4 regions of the Pseudomonas putida genome follow, and region 1 is predicted to be linked to each of the others. Evidence: riboswitches for the same ligand, from Rfam matches in the RefSeq annotation. Region 1 holds a riboswitch; each other region holds the start of a gene.

Region 1 (3,566 bases):
AACCATGGTTGATGGACTTTTGCGTGGTCTGCGGCGACAACGCCTGCCACTTTGGCAATACGCAGGCGGCGTAGTTCTCCGGGGATTTCGAGGTCAGCTTACTGGCGGTAGGCTTGCCTGGGTTTGCGCAAGCGGCAAGGCTTGCTGCGAGCGCGGCACAGAACAGGATGCGAAAGGTTGGCATTTGCAATTAACCAGACGGGAACGTGCGCCATTCTAGCTGGGTTCGCGTCGGAGGAGTAATCCACCAAGGTCGTGAACCGGCTTGATTGCCATGGCGCAAGACTTCCGTCGAATGGGCAAGACGGCTCCATTCCCTAGAATGCACCTCGCTGATGGATCAGCACCCATCGCAAAAAGCCCGCTCTCATGTGCGCGGGCTTTTTGCTCTTGCAGAGCAATGCTTCAGGCTTTTTTACACATCAAGGCAGCATCGAGCAGCCTGCCATGGTCGTACCAGGCGTCGCGCTGGTAAGCCGTGAACTGACGCTCGGTTCCCGTGCCGTGCAGTTCTACCAAACCAGCGGCCTGGGTGAGGTCGGTACTTTCGACGTACAGTTTCACCGAGTTGTCGCCATCGACCTCATAGGTTTTCACGTTACCTTGAAGTTCGCCTTTGACACACCCCAGATAAGCGGTCGTGCTTCTATCGGTAGTACCGGACGTATAATCATGGCCATCGCGCACATCCCGATTCTGTGCACACCCGGCCATCAACAGCGTGGCAAAAGTGGTTAACAGTATTGCGCCTGCGACCGATCTTGAACTCTTCACGCGACACGCTCCTGCTGCCCCATCGATAACTGACGAAAGAGTGGCCAAGCCGAACGCCCTTTTTAGTTCTCGTGTGCCCATGGTACTGCGCAAAGTGCACAGCACAATAGGCTTGTTTGCTATATGGGCAATGGTCCATGACTGGCAACTTTCCGGCTTTCGCATTATTTCTTTAGCCGAGCGGAACGATTTCAATCAGCCATGATTCTCATGCGTATCGACCACGCGCAACGTTCAGGAGAGTCCCATGGTGTGGTGGCTGGAAATACTCGCCCAGTTCGTGATCTCCACAGGACTTGCCGTGTTCAGCATCTTTGTGTTCTGGGCCTATACGCTGGCGTTCGGCAAGACCTACAGCAAGCTGCTGTCAGCCGCGCTGGCGCTCGCCCTGCTGGGCATCGCCGCCTTCCCCCATGGCACGAGCGTGGCCATCGGCCAGCAGGCGCTGCTGGGGGCTGGCAGCGAATTCCTGTTGCTGGTCGCGGACGCCTTGGGTGTGATCAGCGCCGTGATGATTGCATCATTCTTCTTCAACCCTGGGCGGTTGCTCGAAGATTCATGACGGTAGCCAGGCTATCCGCCCAGCCCTTGGCCGGTGAGCGAACAGCCGTCAGCTTCAGTACTGTCAGCGTGGGCCACCACCGTGCCCGCCGCCCATCATGCCTGGGCCGCCATGCCCCCCACCATGCCCACCACCGCCACCTGGCGGCATGAACATCCAGCAACCTGCCAGCGTGGATACCAATGCAGCCACCACGGCGGCACGCAATACATGCTTCAACTTCATTGCAACGCTCCAAAAGCAAAAACGGGTGCCCTGCCGGATGGAAGGCAGAACAGCGTTGCAAGTGTAATTTCCAGACCGGGCAGCCTGGCGAGCTTTTCCATTTCTTTACAGTTGCGTGGTACAGGCCTGGCCCCATGCACCTTTGCATTTGACGCCACCTTCGCCGCGTGCTCTCCTAACGCCTTGCGTCAGGTGCCCCATCGAGGGTGAAACGGGAAATCGGTGCGTCGCAGGCCCTTGTCAGGGCCGGGCAAATCCGGTGCTGCCCCCGCAACGGTAAGCGAGCGAAGCGTCCAGACCACTGTGCCACGCAGTCCGGCATGGGAAGGTGATGCTTTTCAAGGAGCCCAGCTCCTCCTCGCAAGCCCGGAGACCGGCCTGGCGTTCATGAACACCCCGCGGAGGGCGGGCGCTGTCGCATTCCCTCGGGCGCCCTCGTGCCCGGGGCTGCCGCGCTTGTCCCCATTGCCTTCTAAAAAGCAAAAGCAAAGCAGAGGATCGCGTCATGCCCATCACCAGCGCCAAACACAACATCACTACCCCCGTCACCCTCAGCCAGCGCGTGGTCATTGCCGTCGGTGCCAGCCTGCTCGGCCTGTGCCTGGTGTACTTTGCCGGGTTCTCGCACATCGAAGCCGTGCACAACGCCGCGCACGACACCCGCCACAGCGCCGCATTCCCTTGCCACTGAGGCTGCCATGATCAAGCGTATCGCCCGCACTGCCGGGTTCAGCGGCCTGCTCGCCGCTCTGTTGCTGACCCTGCTGCAAAGCTTTTGGGTCGCACCGCTGATCCTCGAGGCGGAAACCTATGAATCGGCCGCTCCGGCAGCCGAGCACCACAGCCACGGCGACGAAGCCAGCGCTGGCCACACCCACAGCGAGGAAGCTTGGTCGCCAGAAGATGGCTGGCAGCGCATCCTGTCGACCACCGGCGGCAATCTGGTGGTTGCCGTCGGCTTCGCCCTGATCCTCGCCGCCCTGTACAGCCTGCGTGAACCAGGCCGTACCAGCACGGGAGCGCTGTGGGGGTTGGCCGGTTTTGCCGTGTTCTGCCTGGCCCCTACCCTGGGCTTGCCGCCGGAACTGCCAGGCACTGCCGCAGCCGACCTCGGTCAGCGCCAGAGCTGGTGGATCGGCACCGCAGCCGCGACCGCAGTGGGCCTGGCCCTGCTGGTGTTCGCACGCCATGGCTTGCTCAAGGCACTGGGCGCCGTCTTGCTGGTGGTGCCGCACGTGATTGGCGCTCCGCAGCCGGAAGCCCATGAAAGCCTGGCCCCGCAAGCCCTTGAGGCTCAGTTCAAGATCGCTTCCTGGCTGACCAACGCGGTCTTCTGGGTAGCCCTGGGCCTGCTCAGCGCCTGGCTGTATCGCCGCTCCAGCCACGCCTGATGGCCATCGACCAGCCATTGCCGGCGCTGTACGCCGGCTTCGGCTGCCGTCGGGGTTGCCCGGTGGACGTCCTCGACGTGTTGCTGCATGAAGTGCTGCAGCGTCACGGCCTGACCGCCACAGCACTTCGCGGCTTTGCCAGCATCGCGGGCAAGGCCGACGAGCCAGGCCTGCAACAACTCGCCGCACGCTACGCCCTGCCGTTGGTAGTTTTCGCTACCGAGCAACTGCAGGCGTACGAACCCCAGCTCAGCCACCGCTCCGCAGTCGCCTACGCCCACAGCGGCTGCTGGGGCGTTGCCGAGAGCACAGCACTGGCCCTGGCCAGCCTCAGTCACGCCGGCGCCACACTCAGGGTAACCCGTCAGGTGCGCGGCCCCGCTACCCTGGCACTGGCCTCTGCCGGATAATCGCTTCTTTCATCATTTCAAGGATCTGCCATGACGGTCTACTTCATCGGCGCCGGCCCCGGCGACCCGGAACTGATCACGGTCAAGGGCCAACGCCTGATCCGTCAGTGCCCGGTGATCATCTATGCCGGTTCGCTGGTACCTGCGGCGGTGCTCGAAGGGCATCAGGCCGAGACGGTCATCAACAGCGCCGAACTGCACCTC
Region 2 (3,566 bases), 680 kb from region 1:
CATTGCTGCCCAAGGGCCAGTTCCAGCGACGCCTCCAGGCCATCGGAGGTCTGCTGCCCGGCCTGTTGCGCCTCGTGGGTGATCGGGTCATCCACCAGCAGCTTCTTCTTGACGATATGGAACGCCGCCAGCGTCCACTCGCCACGGCCCTCCCAGAAGCGCTGCTTGAGGCCCAGTTCGGTCTGCTTCGCTTCGGTCAGGTCGTAGTGCATCTGCGACGGGCTCAGGCTGACCAGGTTGTCCACGCCGTCCTCGCTGGTGGAGTACTGGCCGTACAGCGACAGATTGTCGTTGACGGCGAACACCAGCCCGGCGCGCCAGTTGCCGCCCTGCAGGCTGCGGTCGCTGCGGCTGCCGTCGACCAGGTTGTCGCGGTCGATGTGGTTCTGATCGCGGCGCACACCGGTCACCAGCGACAGGCGCTCGGTGAGCTGCAGGCGGTTCTCGGCGAACAGGGCGAAGGTGTGGGTGGTGGACAGCGTCTGTGGGCGGGTTGGCGAGTCGCTGTGGAACCAACCCGGGGTCGGCTGCCATGGGTCGATGTAGTCGCCGCCCACGTCGTTGTACGGCCGGTTGCTGTCGACGTTGAAACGTACCTTGTTGTATTCGACACCGACCAGCGTCTTGCTGGCCAGGCCGAACAGGCTGTGGTCGAAGGTGAAGGTCTGGCGGTCGCCGAGCTGCTCCTGGTTGTGCTTGATCTCCAGGTAGCTCTGGCGCTCCAGCAGCGCGCGATCGGCGTCCCAGCTGTAGTTCTCGGCATTGCGCCAGTGGCGGCGGCTCTTGATGTAGTAGAGCTGGTTGCTGGCGCTGAGGTGGTCGTTGATCGTCCAGTCGGTGGTGAAGCGGGTCCACTCGTCGTGGTAGCGCTGCTCGTCGTTCTGGATGTTGTAGTTCTTCTTGCGCAGGCTGCTGCGGTAATGGCCGTCGATCAGCGGCGTGCCGTAGTAGTTGGCGGGCTGGGCGTCGCCGCGCTCGTGGGCGAGGGTGAAGCTCAGGTCGTCGCTGGCATCGAAGCGCAGCGCGGCGCTGAGCGCCAGGCTGCGCGAGTCGGTGCGGTCGACCCAACCGTTACCGGCCTGCTGGTTCAGGGTCAGGCGATAGCTCAGGCGTTCGCTGAGGCTACCGCCGCTGTCCAGGCCCAGTTGTTGGCGGTCCCAGGAACCGTAGCCCAGGCGCAGGCGGTTGTGGATGTCGCCAGCGAACGGCTTTTTCGGGATCACGTTGATCACCGCGCCGGTCGCGCCTTCGCCATACAGCACCGAAGCCGGGCCGCGGATGACGTCGATCTGCTCGACCATCCACGGGTCGACCGGGAAGGTCTGGGTGCCGGCCCCGGTGTACAGGCGTGCGCCGTCGAACAGGGTCATCACCGAGCCATGGCCGGTGAAGCCGCGCGCCGACAGGCCGGTGCCGCCATCGCCCGGGTTGCCGATGAAGGTGATCCCGGGCGAGCGGGTCACGGCGTCCTGCACGGTGAGGTTGTTGCGCTGCTCGATCTGTTCGGCAGTGATGCTGCTGGTGCTGGCCGGGGTTTCCAGGGCAGTGAGGTTCAGCCGAGAACCGGCCTCGGTCGGCGTGGCCAGATCTACGTGTTGTTGGTCACGGCTATCGGTGATGGCCGTGGAGGGGAGGTTCAGCACGGGTTCGTCGGCCAGGGCTGGCAGCGTGACGGCCAGGCAGGCCGCCAGGGGGTGAAGCTTGATGAATCGGGACATGTCGTTCCACTACTGCAGGAATGAATGGATCCCGGTGGAAAACACGCAAAGGCACACCACGCATGCAGGGGCGCACGCGGAGACCGGCCTGCGCCCGCCCACCGCGGGTTGCCAAGTAGGGCTTCAGGCCGGTCTCCGGGCTTGCGAGGGGCGTGAGGCCTTCACCTTCCCATGCTGGCGCACAGTGGTGTGTCGAAGGCATCGCTCGCTTACCGTTGCGGGGGCAGCGCCGGACTTGTCGTGAACCACGACGCACCGGCTTCCCGTTTCACCCTGCGCACGGCGGCGCAGGACACCTGAAACTGGCGCGCATCTGACCATCGAATGGCCAGCACGTCAAATGCGCGTGTCAGCGCCCGCGGCGGCGCGACACCCGTGCTTCGATGTTCTTGCGCCCGATCAGCAGGGGAGGCTTTTCCACCACCGGCTCATCGGCCAGCCACTTGTACATCACCAGGCAGTCGACCAACCCCAGGCGGGCATGGCGATAGGCTTTGGGCAGGCGGCCAACGGTCTCGAAGCCGAGCTTGGTCCACAGCGCCACCGCCACTTCGTTGCTCGCCACCACCGAATTGAACTGCAACGCCAAAAAGCCTTCCTGGCGCGCCAGCTTCTGCGAGTGCTCGCACATCAGCCGGGCCACGCCACGGCCACGGGCGGCGTCGCAGACCATGTAGCCGCAGTTGCCGACATGGGCGCCAGGGCCGGCGGCGTTGGCCTTGAGGTAGTAGGAGCCGAGCAGCTCGCCATCGGCTTCGGCCACCAGGGTGTGCAGTGGCAGTTGCAGCCACAGCTGGCGTGCCTGCTCGACGTCCAGTTCGGGGTCGAAGGCGTAGGTTTCGCGGGCCTGGACGATGGCCTGGAAGGTCGGCCAGAAACGCTCGAAGTCCTCGGGCGTCATGGGGCGGATGTGGATCATGGCGGTTCCTGCAATGGCTAGGCCGCCAAGTCTGGGTGGCGCGGCGCCGTCGCGCAAGGGCGGCGACGCCGTCGGGCTTCAGCCGTTGGCCTTGCCCACTGCATCCATGGCGCGGGCCGAGTAGACCAGCGCGGCCCCGGCATTCATCGCCACGGCCACACCCAGCGCCTCGGCGATCTCTTCACGGGTGGCGCCGTGCTTGACGGCTTGCTGTGAGTGCACGGCGATGCAGCCGTCGCAGCGGGTGGTGACGGCCACGGCCAGGGAGATCAGTTCGCGGGTCTTGGCGTCCAGGTGGTTGGTCTTGGCACCCGCGCCGCTGGCGGTCATGTAGCCGGCCACGGTGTCAGGGGACAGTTGCTTGAGATCGCCGATGCCGGCCATCAACTGCTTACGGTAGGCGTCCCAGTCCATCATGCTCATCGTCTTCACCTTGGGGAGGTTGCGGGAGGAGCTTTCAGGCTAGTCGAATTTGCGCCTATCGCCGGTTGCCGGCGATAGGCTGCAGGCAGGGTGTCAGATGTAGACGAATACCAGTACCAGGGCCGCGACCACCAGCCACTTCTCCAGGTAGTAGCGCATGCGGTTGCGCTTCTTCAGCGCCTTGCCACGCTCGCGGATCTTGTAGATGCGGGTGAACAGGCGGTTGATGCCGCCGGTCTTGTCGCCGGCGTCGTTCGGCGCTGCGGCGGCGGCCATGACGTTGCGGCTGAACCAGCGATTGAACGCGGTGGCCCAGCGGTACTTCAGCGGGCGCTCGATGTCGCAGAACAGGATGATGCGATTGTGCTCGGTGGTGTTGGCGGCATAGTGGATGTAGGTCTCGTCGAAGACCACGCCCTCGCCATCGCGCCAGGAGTACTTCTCGCCGTCCACGTCGATGTAGCAACCGTCATCGTTCGGCGTGTCCAGGCCGAGGTGGAAGCGGT
Region 3 (3,566 bases), 680 kb from region 1:
CACCTGTGCGCCCCGGTGTTCGTCCTGCTCACCGGCCTGTCGGCCTGGTTGTATGGCGAGAAATACCAGGGCCGCAGCGATGTGTCGGCGTTCCTGTTCAAGCGCGGGCTGTTCCTGGTGGTGCTGGAGTTCACCCTGGTCAACTTCGCCTGGACCTTCCAACTGCCGCCGAGCGTGGTCTACATGCAGGTGATCTGGGCCATCGGCGTGAGCATGATCGCCCTGTCGCTGCTGGTGTGGCTGCCGCGTCCTGCCCTGCTCGCCCTGGGCGCGCTGATCATCGCCGGGCACAACCTGCTCGATGGTCTGCACTTTGGCGTGGAATCGGCCCTGCATGTGCCGTGGGCGATCCTGCATGACCGTGGCTGGCTGGAGGTCTCGGAGAACCTGCGCCTGCGCACCTCCTACCCGGTGCTGCCGTGGATCGGCGTGATCGCCCTGGGCTACGGCCTCGGCCCGTGGTTCGCCCGTGGCAGCGACGCCGGTGAGCGCCAGCACCGCCTGCTGATGGCCGGCGTCATCGCCCTGCTCGGTTTCATGGTGCTGCGCCTCTACAACGGTTACGGCGAGGCGCCTTGGAGCGGTTACCCGACCGTCACCCAGACGCTGATGAGCTTCTTCAACATCACCAAGTACCCACCCTCGTTGCTGTTCCTGGCCCTGACCCTGGGTTGCGGCCTGCTGTTGCTGCGCGCCTTCGAGCGCGCCGGGCTGGCCCGCTGGATCAGCGCCCTGGCGGTGTTCGGCGCAGCGCCGATGTTCTTCTACCTGCTGCACCTGTATGTGCTCAAGCTGCTGTACCTGGCCTGCGTAGCGCTGCTGGGCCTCAACCACGGCGACTACTTCGGCTTCGACGGCATCGGCGCGGTGTGGCTAAGCGCGGTGTTGCTGGCCGTGGCGCTGTACCTGCCCGTGCGCTGGTTCGCCCGGCTCAAGGCCCGCCGGCGTGACATCGCCTGGCTCAAGTACTTCTGATTAAACGTTTTCACCCGGCGACCTGATGGTCTACCATGCGGCCCGCCGGTTTCCACCACGGAACTAACAGGGAATCCCAGGCCCGCCACCATTGGCGCGCCAAACGGAACTGCCCCCGCAACTGTAGGTGCCGAGCCTGCTCCATCGATGCCACTGGATCAATGATCCGGGAAGGCCGGAGCCAGGTGACGACGCACCAGTCAGGAGACCTGCCGGCATACATTCACCAACCGGCGGGGTGTCCGGGATGGCCATCTGTGCTGCCCTCGCGCCTGCGAGGGCCGGCGATGCCTGTCCGTGCGTTCCTCACCAGAACTGACCGATAGGAGATCGCCCCGCATGCTGCTGCGCTTCACATCCTTGCTGGCCGGCCTGAGCCTGACTGGCCTGGCCCAGGCTGCCGCCACCCACTACCCGCTGACCATCGACAACTGCGGCGCGCCGCAGACCTTCGCCCAGGCGCCCGAGCGCGCAGTCACCATCGGCCAGGCCGGCACCGAGATGCTCTATGCACTGGGCCTGGGCGACAAGCTGGCCGGCACCTCGCTGTGGTTCAACAACGTGCTCCCCGAATACCAGGCGGTGAACGCCAAGGTGCCGCGCCTGGCCGACAACGACCCAAGCTTCGAGGCGGTGGTCGGCAAGCGCCCACAACTGGTGGCCGTGCAGTTCGAGTGGATGGTCGGCGCTCAGGGCGTGGTCGCCACCCGCGAGCAGTTCAGTGAGCTGAAGATCCCCACCTACCTGCTGCCCTCGGACTGCGAAGGCAAGGACAACCTGGTCGGCGCCGACGGCACCCGCCTGCAGGCGTTCCAGGTCGAGAGCATCTACAAGAGTGTCAGCCAGCTGGCCGAGATCTTCGACGTGCAGGACCGTGGCGCGGCGCTGAACACCGACCTCAAGGCACGCCTGGATAGCGCGAAGCAGCAGCTGGCCGGCAAGGACCTGTCGCAGACTTCGGCACTGTTCTGGTTCTCCAGCGCCGACCTCGACATCGACCCCTACGTCGCCGGCCGCCAGGGCGTGGCCGACTTCATGTTGCGCACCCTGGGCGTGCGCAACGTGGTCGAATCGACCGAGGAATGGCCGACCGTGGGCTGGGAAACCCTGGCCAAGGCCAACCCGACCTGGCTGATCATCGCGCGCATGGACCGCCGCCGTTTCCCTGCAGACGACTACCAGAAGAAGCTCGAATTCCTGCGCAGCGACCCGGTGACGAAGAACATGGACGCGGTAAAGAACAACCGAATCATCATCCTCGACGCCGACGCCATGCAGGCCGGCATCCGCCTGTTCCGTGGTTTGCAGACCTTGTCTGCGGCCTTTGCCAGCGGTAAAGCAGCGCAGTGATGAACGCCCTGCCCTACACCGCCCTGGCCGTGCTGGCCCTGCTCGCGGCCGTGCTGGCCGGTACCGCCATTGGCGAGACCAACCTGTCACCGAACTTGGTTTTCCAGGTGCTGGCCAACCACCTGTGGCAGGCCGGATACCCGGTCGACCCGATCGACGCGGGCATCGTCTGGAACTACCGCCTGACCCGCTCGCTGGTCGCCGCTGCTTGCGGTGCAGGTCTGGCGACCTGCGGGGTGATCCTGCAGGCGCTGTTGCGTAACCCACTGGCCGAGCCCTACCTGCTCGGGCTGTCCGCCGGCGCTTCGACCGGTGCAGTGCTGGTCGGCCTGCTGGGCCTGGGCAGTGTCGCCCTGAGCATGTCCGGCGGCGCCTTCATCGGTGCCCTGGCGGCCTTTGCCCTGGTGCTGGTGCTGGCCCGAGCGGCCGGGCCGAGCAGCAACAACGCCCAGGTGATCCTCGCCGGCATCGCCGGCTCGCAGCTGTTCACGGCCCTCACCGCCTTCCTCATCACCAAGTCGGCCACCGCCGAGCAGGCGCGCGGCATCCTGTTCTGGTTGCTGGGCAACCTCAGCGGCGTGCGCTGGCCGTCGGTGTGGATGGCGTTGCCGGTGGCGCTGTTCGGGCTGGTGGTATGCCTGTGGCACCGCCGGGCGCTGGATGCCTTCACCTTCGGCGCCGACTCGGCGGCCTCGCTGGGCATCGCCGTGCGCCGCACGCAGTTGCTGCTGATCAGTTGCGCGGCTCTGGTAACGGCCGTGATGGTGTCGATCGTCGGCGCCATCGGTTTCGTCGGCCTGGTCATCCCCCACGCCCTTCGCCTGCTGCTCGGGCCCGGCCATGGCCGGCTGCTGCCGGCCAGCGCCCTGGGCGGCGCGCTGTTCCTGATTGCCGCCGATGTGCTGTCGCGCACGTTGATAACTGGCCAGGTGATTCCGGTCGGCGTGGTCACCGCCTTGATCGGCGCGCCGGTGTTCGCGCTGATCCTGGTCAGCCGCCGGGGGCGCCCATGACCGTCATGAATACCGTGCACGTCGCTCCACTCGCCTGCCGGGGGCTGGGCCTGCAACTGTCGGGCAACACCGTGCTGTGCAACATCGACCTCAACGTGGTGGCTGGGGAAACCCTGGGCATCGTCGGCCCTAACGGCTCGGGCAAGTCGTCCCTGCTCAAGTTGCTGGCCGGGCTGCGCACGCCGGGCACCGGCAGTGTGCAGTTGCTCGGCGAGCCCCTGGCGCGCC
Region 4 (3,566 bases), 450 kb from region 1:
CCACGCGCTTTTGCCCATTGGGCAGGCGCGCCAGTTCGACCCAGCGCCGTGCCAGCTCGGCGACGAAGTCCATGCGCTCGGGGTGCGCGCGGTAGCAGACCACGTCGGACTGGCTGCGCTCGCTGCGCCAGGCCATGTCCTTGAAACTCACCGGGCGGGTGATGATTCGCCCGTCCAGCTCCGGCAAGGCGATGTGCATGGCCAGGTCGCGGGCACCGAGGCCCTGCTCGCTGGCCTCCCATCCGGGTTGGTTGTCCTGTGCGCAGATGGCCTGCAACACCGGGATGTCACGGCGGAACGGACGCAGGTTGGGGCGTTCCGGACTGGACAGGGCAAACCCTGTGGTGTTGATCAACACCTCTGCGCCCACTTCGTCCAGCCAGGCCTCGACTTGCTCCAGGCAGGCGCTTTCCTTGAGGCTGGCCACTGCGATGGGCAGCGGGTTGAGGCCGGCGGCCTGCAAGCGCTCGCAGAACACGTCGATGAAGGCGGTGTTGGCGGCCTGCAGGTGGGAACGATAGAACAGCAATGGCGCCACCGGGTGTTCGGGGTTCCACTGGCTGTACCAGTCCTCTAGCAGCGCACTGGGTTTGCGCGGGTGATACACCGAAGTCCGCGGCAAAGGCTGCGGTTCGTCCCAACGGTAATCGCGCCCCAGCCACTGGCTGGCCAGGCATTTGAACAGGTTGACAGCGTTGCTCTTGCCGCCCTGGCGCAGGTAGTGCCAGAGGCGCTCTGCCGGCTCGCCGGTGACTGTCCCGAGACCGGTCAGCTCAGGGTCCGGGCGGTCATCGCCGGGGACCAGAATCAGCTGCACGCCCCGTGCCGCCAGCTCGACCAGTTGTTCGACGCCATAGCGCCAGTAACCGACACCGCCGTGCAGCGACACCAGGATCACCTTGGCATGGCACAGGACCTCGTCGACATACAGGTCGACCGAGGCATGGTTCTGCACTTGCATCGGGTTGGCCAGGCGCAGGCTGGGGAAATCGTCCGGCAGTTGCTCGGCGGTTTCGGCGAGCAATGCCAGGTGCGAGTCGCCGCTGCAGAGAATCACCAGGTCGGCGGGTGTCTGGCCGAGGTCGGCGATGCTGTCGTCCGGCACGAAGCCGCCGGGCTGGGTCCGCAGCAGGTGCATGGGTCAGGCGCCCAGGGCCTGGCGCAGGCGCGCTTCCAGTTGCGTGGCGTCGAGGTCCTGGCCAATCAGCACCAGACGGGTGATGCGTGGCTCGTCGGCGCGCCAGGCACGGTCGAAGTGCTTGTCGAAACGGGTACCCACGCCCTGCACCAGCAGGCGCATCGGCTTGCCGGGGATGGCCGCGAAGCCCTTGGCGCGCAGGATGCCGAACTCCACCACCAGCTGGGTCAGGGCATCGAGCAGCAGGCTTTCGTCGGCTTCGGGCAGGTCGATGGAGATCGAGTCGAAGGCGTCGTGGTCGTGATCGTCGTGATCATCGCCGTCATGGTGGGAATCGTGGTGAGTACGACGGCCATCGATGTGCGCCTCGGACTCCGCGCCCACGCCCAGCAGTACTTCCAGCGGCAGCCGGCCGCTGCTGGCTTCGATCACCTTGACCGCCGGTGGCAGCTCCTCGGCCACTTCGGCACGGACCTTGGCCAGGCCTTCGGCGTCGATCAGGTCGGCCTTGTTCAGCACCACCAGGTCGGCGCTGGCCAGCTGGTCAGCGAACAGTTCGTGCAGCGGCGATTCGTGGTCCAGGTTGGGGTCAAGCTTGCGTTGGGCGTCGACCTGGTCCGGGTAGGCGGCGAAGGTGCCGGCTGCCACGGCCGGGCTGTCGACCACGGTGATCACCGCGTCAACGGTGCAGGCGTTGCGGATTTCCGGCCACTGGAAGGCTTGAACCAGGGGCTTGGGCAATGCCAGGCCGCTGGTTTCGATGAGGATGTGATCGAGGTCGCCGCGGCGTGCGACCAGTTCGCGCATTACCGGGAAGAACTCTTCCTGCACGGTGCAGCACAGGCAGCCGTTGGCCAATTCATAGACGCGGCCGCTGGCTTCTTCCTCGGTGCAGCCGATGCTGCATTGCTTGAGGATTTCGCCGTCGATGCCAAGCTCGCCGAATTCGTTGACGATGACCGCGATGCGGCGGCCCTGGGCGTTGTCGAGCATGTGGCGGAGCAAGGTGGTCTTGCCCGAGCCGAGGAAGCCGGTAACGATGGTGACGGGGAGCTTGGCCAGTGTTTTCATGTCGCGTTGCCCTTGGCAGGTTGGCGCGGGCACACGGGACGAAAGCCGCAGGCCAGGCCGGCCGGGCTTGTTCGCCACCGGATCACCCCGCCCGGTTGAAAGTCGAATTCGGCTCGAGGCAGGTCTCCTGGCTTGCACCGCTCCAGCTCTTGGCAGCAAGAAACTGGCGGGATGACGCCTTCCCGCGCGCGGCGCAGTGGCTGTGTCGATCCATTGTCGGTGCTTACAGTTGCGGGGGCAGCCGCGGCTTGTACCGCGTTCCCGTCTTAGCTTCGGCAGGGCCGAAGAACCTCGAAGTCGCAAGGCTACGCGGGGGTGGGCGGGGGGTCAACTGGTGCCCGCCGAAAACCTTGCAGCGCCTGTCAGATCGCGCGCCGCCCGCGCGGCGCATCGCGAGCTTTGCTCGCTCCTACGTTTGTTTCGGGCCAGTTAACCTGTGGGATTTTCGCGCGAATCCCTTGGCGCATGTCTCGATATCGCGTCGTACAAACAAGGCGGTCGCGCGCGTGTCACAGGCATTATTGGCCAAAAACAAACGTAGGAGCGAGCGAAGCTCGCGATGCGCCGCGCGGGCGGCGCTCGATCTCAAAGGCACTGCAAGACTACCGGCGAACACCTGCCAGCCCTCACACAATCACAAACCAAGCATCCATGGAAAGGAACCAGCGGCACACGCCAATGCCTGATGCTGTGCCAATTTTCAACTTATCTATATATGTTGTATCCCTGCTGCCCCCTTCAAAACGGAGCCGGCATGAAGAAAACCCCGCTAAGCCAACGCAAGGACGATCACCTGGACATCGTGCTGACCGGCACCCCCACGCACGCCGTAGACCCCGGCTGGTCGGCGCTGCGCTTCGAGCACTGCGCATTACCCGAAATGGCCCTGGACGACGTCGACCTGAGCACCGAGCTGTTCGGCTGTGCCCTACGCGCCCCGCTGCTGATCAGTTCCATGACCGGTGGCGCCGAACGCGCACGCTTCATCAACCAGCACCTCGCCGAAGCCGCCCAGGCACTGGGCATCGCCATGGGCGTCGGCTCGCAGCGTGTGAGCCTGCGCAGCAACCAGGACCAAGGCCTGACCGGCGAGCTACGCCGCCTGGCACCGGATGTGCCGCTACTGGCCAACCTCGGCGCCGCCCAGTTGCGAGAGGCCGACGGCCTGGACCTGGCGCGCCGCGCAATCGACACCCTGCAGGCCAATGCCCTGATCATCCACCTGAACCCCCTGCAGGAAGCCGTACAGCCTGAAGGCGACCGTGACTGGCGCGGCGTACTCGAACGCATCGAAACCCTGACCTCCCAACTGCCCACGCCAGTGATCGCCAAGGAAGTCGGCGCAGGCATTTCACCC

Evidence for each region. Region 1 has a riboswitch for cobalamin ahead of C2H86_RS25140 (CbtB domain-containing protein). Riboswitches for the same ligand answer to the same signal wherever they lie in the genome.
Region 2: another riboswitch for cobalamin. It lies ahead of C2H86_RS22185 (TonB-dependent receptor); the one in region 1 lies ahead of C2H86_RS25140 (CbtB domain-containing protein).
Region 3: another riboswitch for cobalamin. It lies ahead of C2H86_RS22175 (ABC transporter substrate-binding protein); the one in region 1 lies ahead of C2H86_RS25140 (CbtB domain-containing protein).
Region 4: another riboswitch for cobalamin. It lies ahead of cobW (cobalamin biosynthesis protein CobW); the one in region 1 lies ahead of C2H86_RS25140 (CbtB domain-containing protein).

What each region holds. Positions count from the first base shown of each region.
Region 1 is NZ_CP026115.2:5,527,184-5,530,749, reverse strand. It holds gene C2H86_RS25155 (hypothetical protein) at 1-184, opposite strand, end outside; gene C2H86_RS25150 (hypothetical protein) at 406-774, opposite strand; gene C2H86_RS25145 (hypothetical protein) at 1,022-1,336, shown strand; gene C2H86_RS28250 (hypothetical protein) at 1,400-1,561, opposite strand; cobalamin riboswitch at 1,735-1,957, shown strand; gene C2H86_RS25140 (CbtB domain-containing protein) at 2,067-2,252, shown strand; gene C2H86_RS25135 (CbtA family protein) at 2,260-2,952, shown strand; gene C2H86_RS25130 (cobalamin biosynthesis protein) at 2,970-3,362, shown strand; gene cobM (precorrin-4 C(11)-methyltransferase) at 3,393-3,566, shown strand, end outside.
Region 2 is NZ_CP026115.2:4,846,568-4,850,133, forward strand. It holds gene C2H86_RS22185 (TonB-dependent receptor) at 1-1,718, opposite strand, end outside; cobalamin riboswitch at 1,828-2,033, opposite strand; gene C2H86_RS22190 (GNAT family N-acetyltransferase) at 2,068-2,637, opposite strand; gene C2H86_RS22195 (carboxymuconolactone decarboxylase family protein) at 2,716-3,060, opposite strand; gene lpxO (lipid A hydroxylase LpxO) at 3,154-3,566, opposite strand, start outside.
Region 3 is NZ_CP026115.2:4,842,215-4,845,780, reverse strand. It holds gene C2H86_RS22180 (DUF1624 domain-containing protein) at 1-975, shown strand, start outside; cobalamin riboswitch at 1,005-1,206, shown strand; gene C2H86_RS22175 (ABC transporter substrate-binding protein) at 1,315-2,325, shown strand; gene C2H86_RS22170 (FecCD family ABC transporter permease) at 2,325-3,338, shown strand; gene C2H86_RS22165 (ABC transporter ATP-binding protein) at 3,344-3,566, shown strand, end outside.
Region 4 is NZ_CP026115.2:5,976,667-5,980,232, forward strand. It holds gene cobN (cobaltochelatase subunit CobN) at 1-1,138, opposite strand, end outside; gene cobW (cobalamin biosynthesis protein CobW) at 1,142-2,209, opposite strand; cobalamin riboswitch at 2,310-2,519, opposite strand; gene fni (type 2 isopentenyl-diphosphate Delta-isomerase) at 2,964-3,566, shown strand, end outside.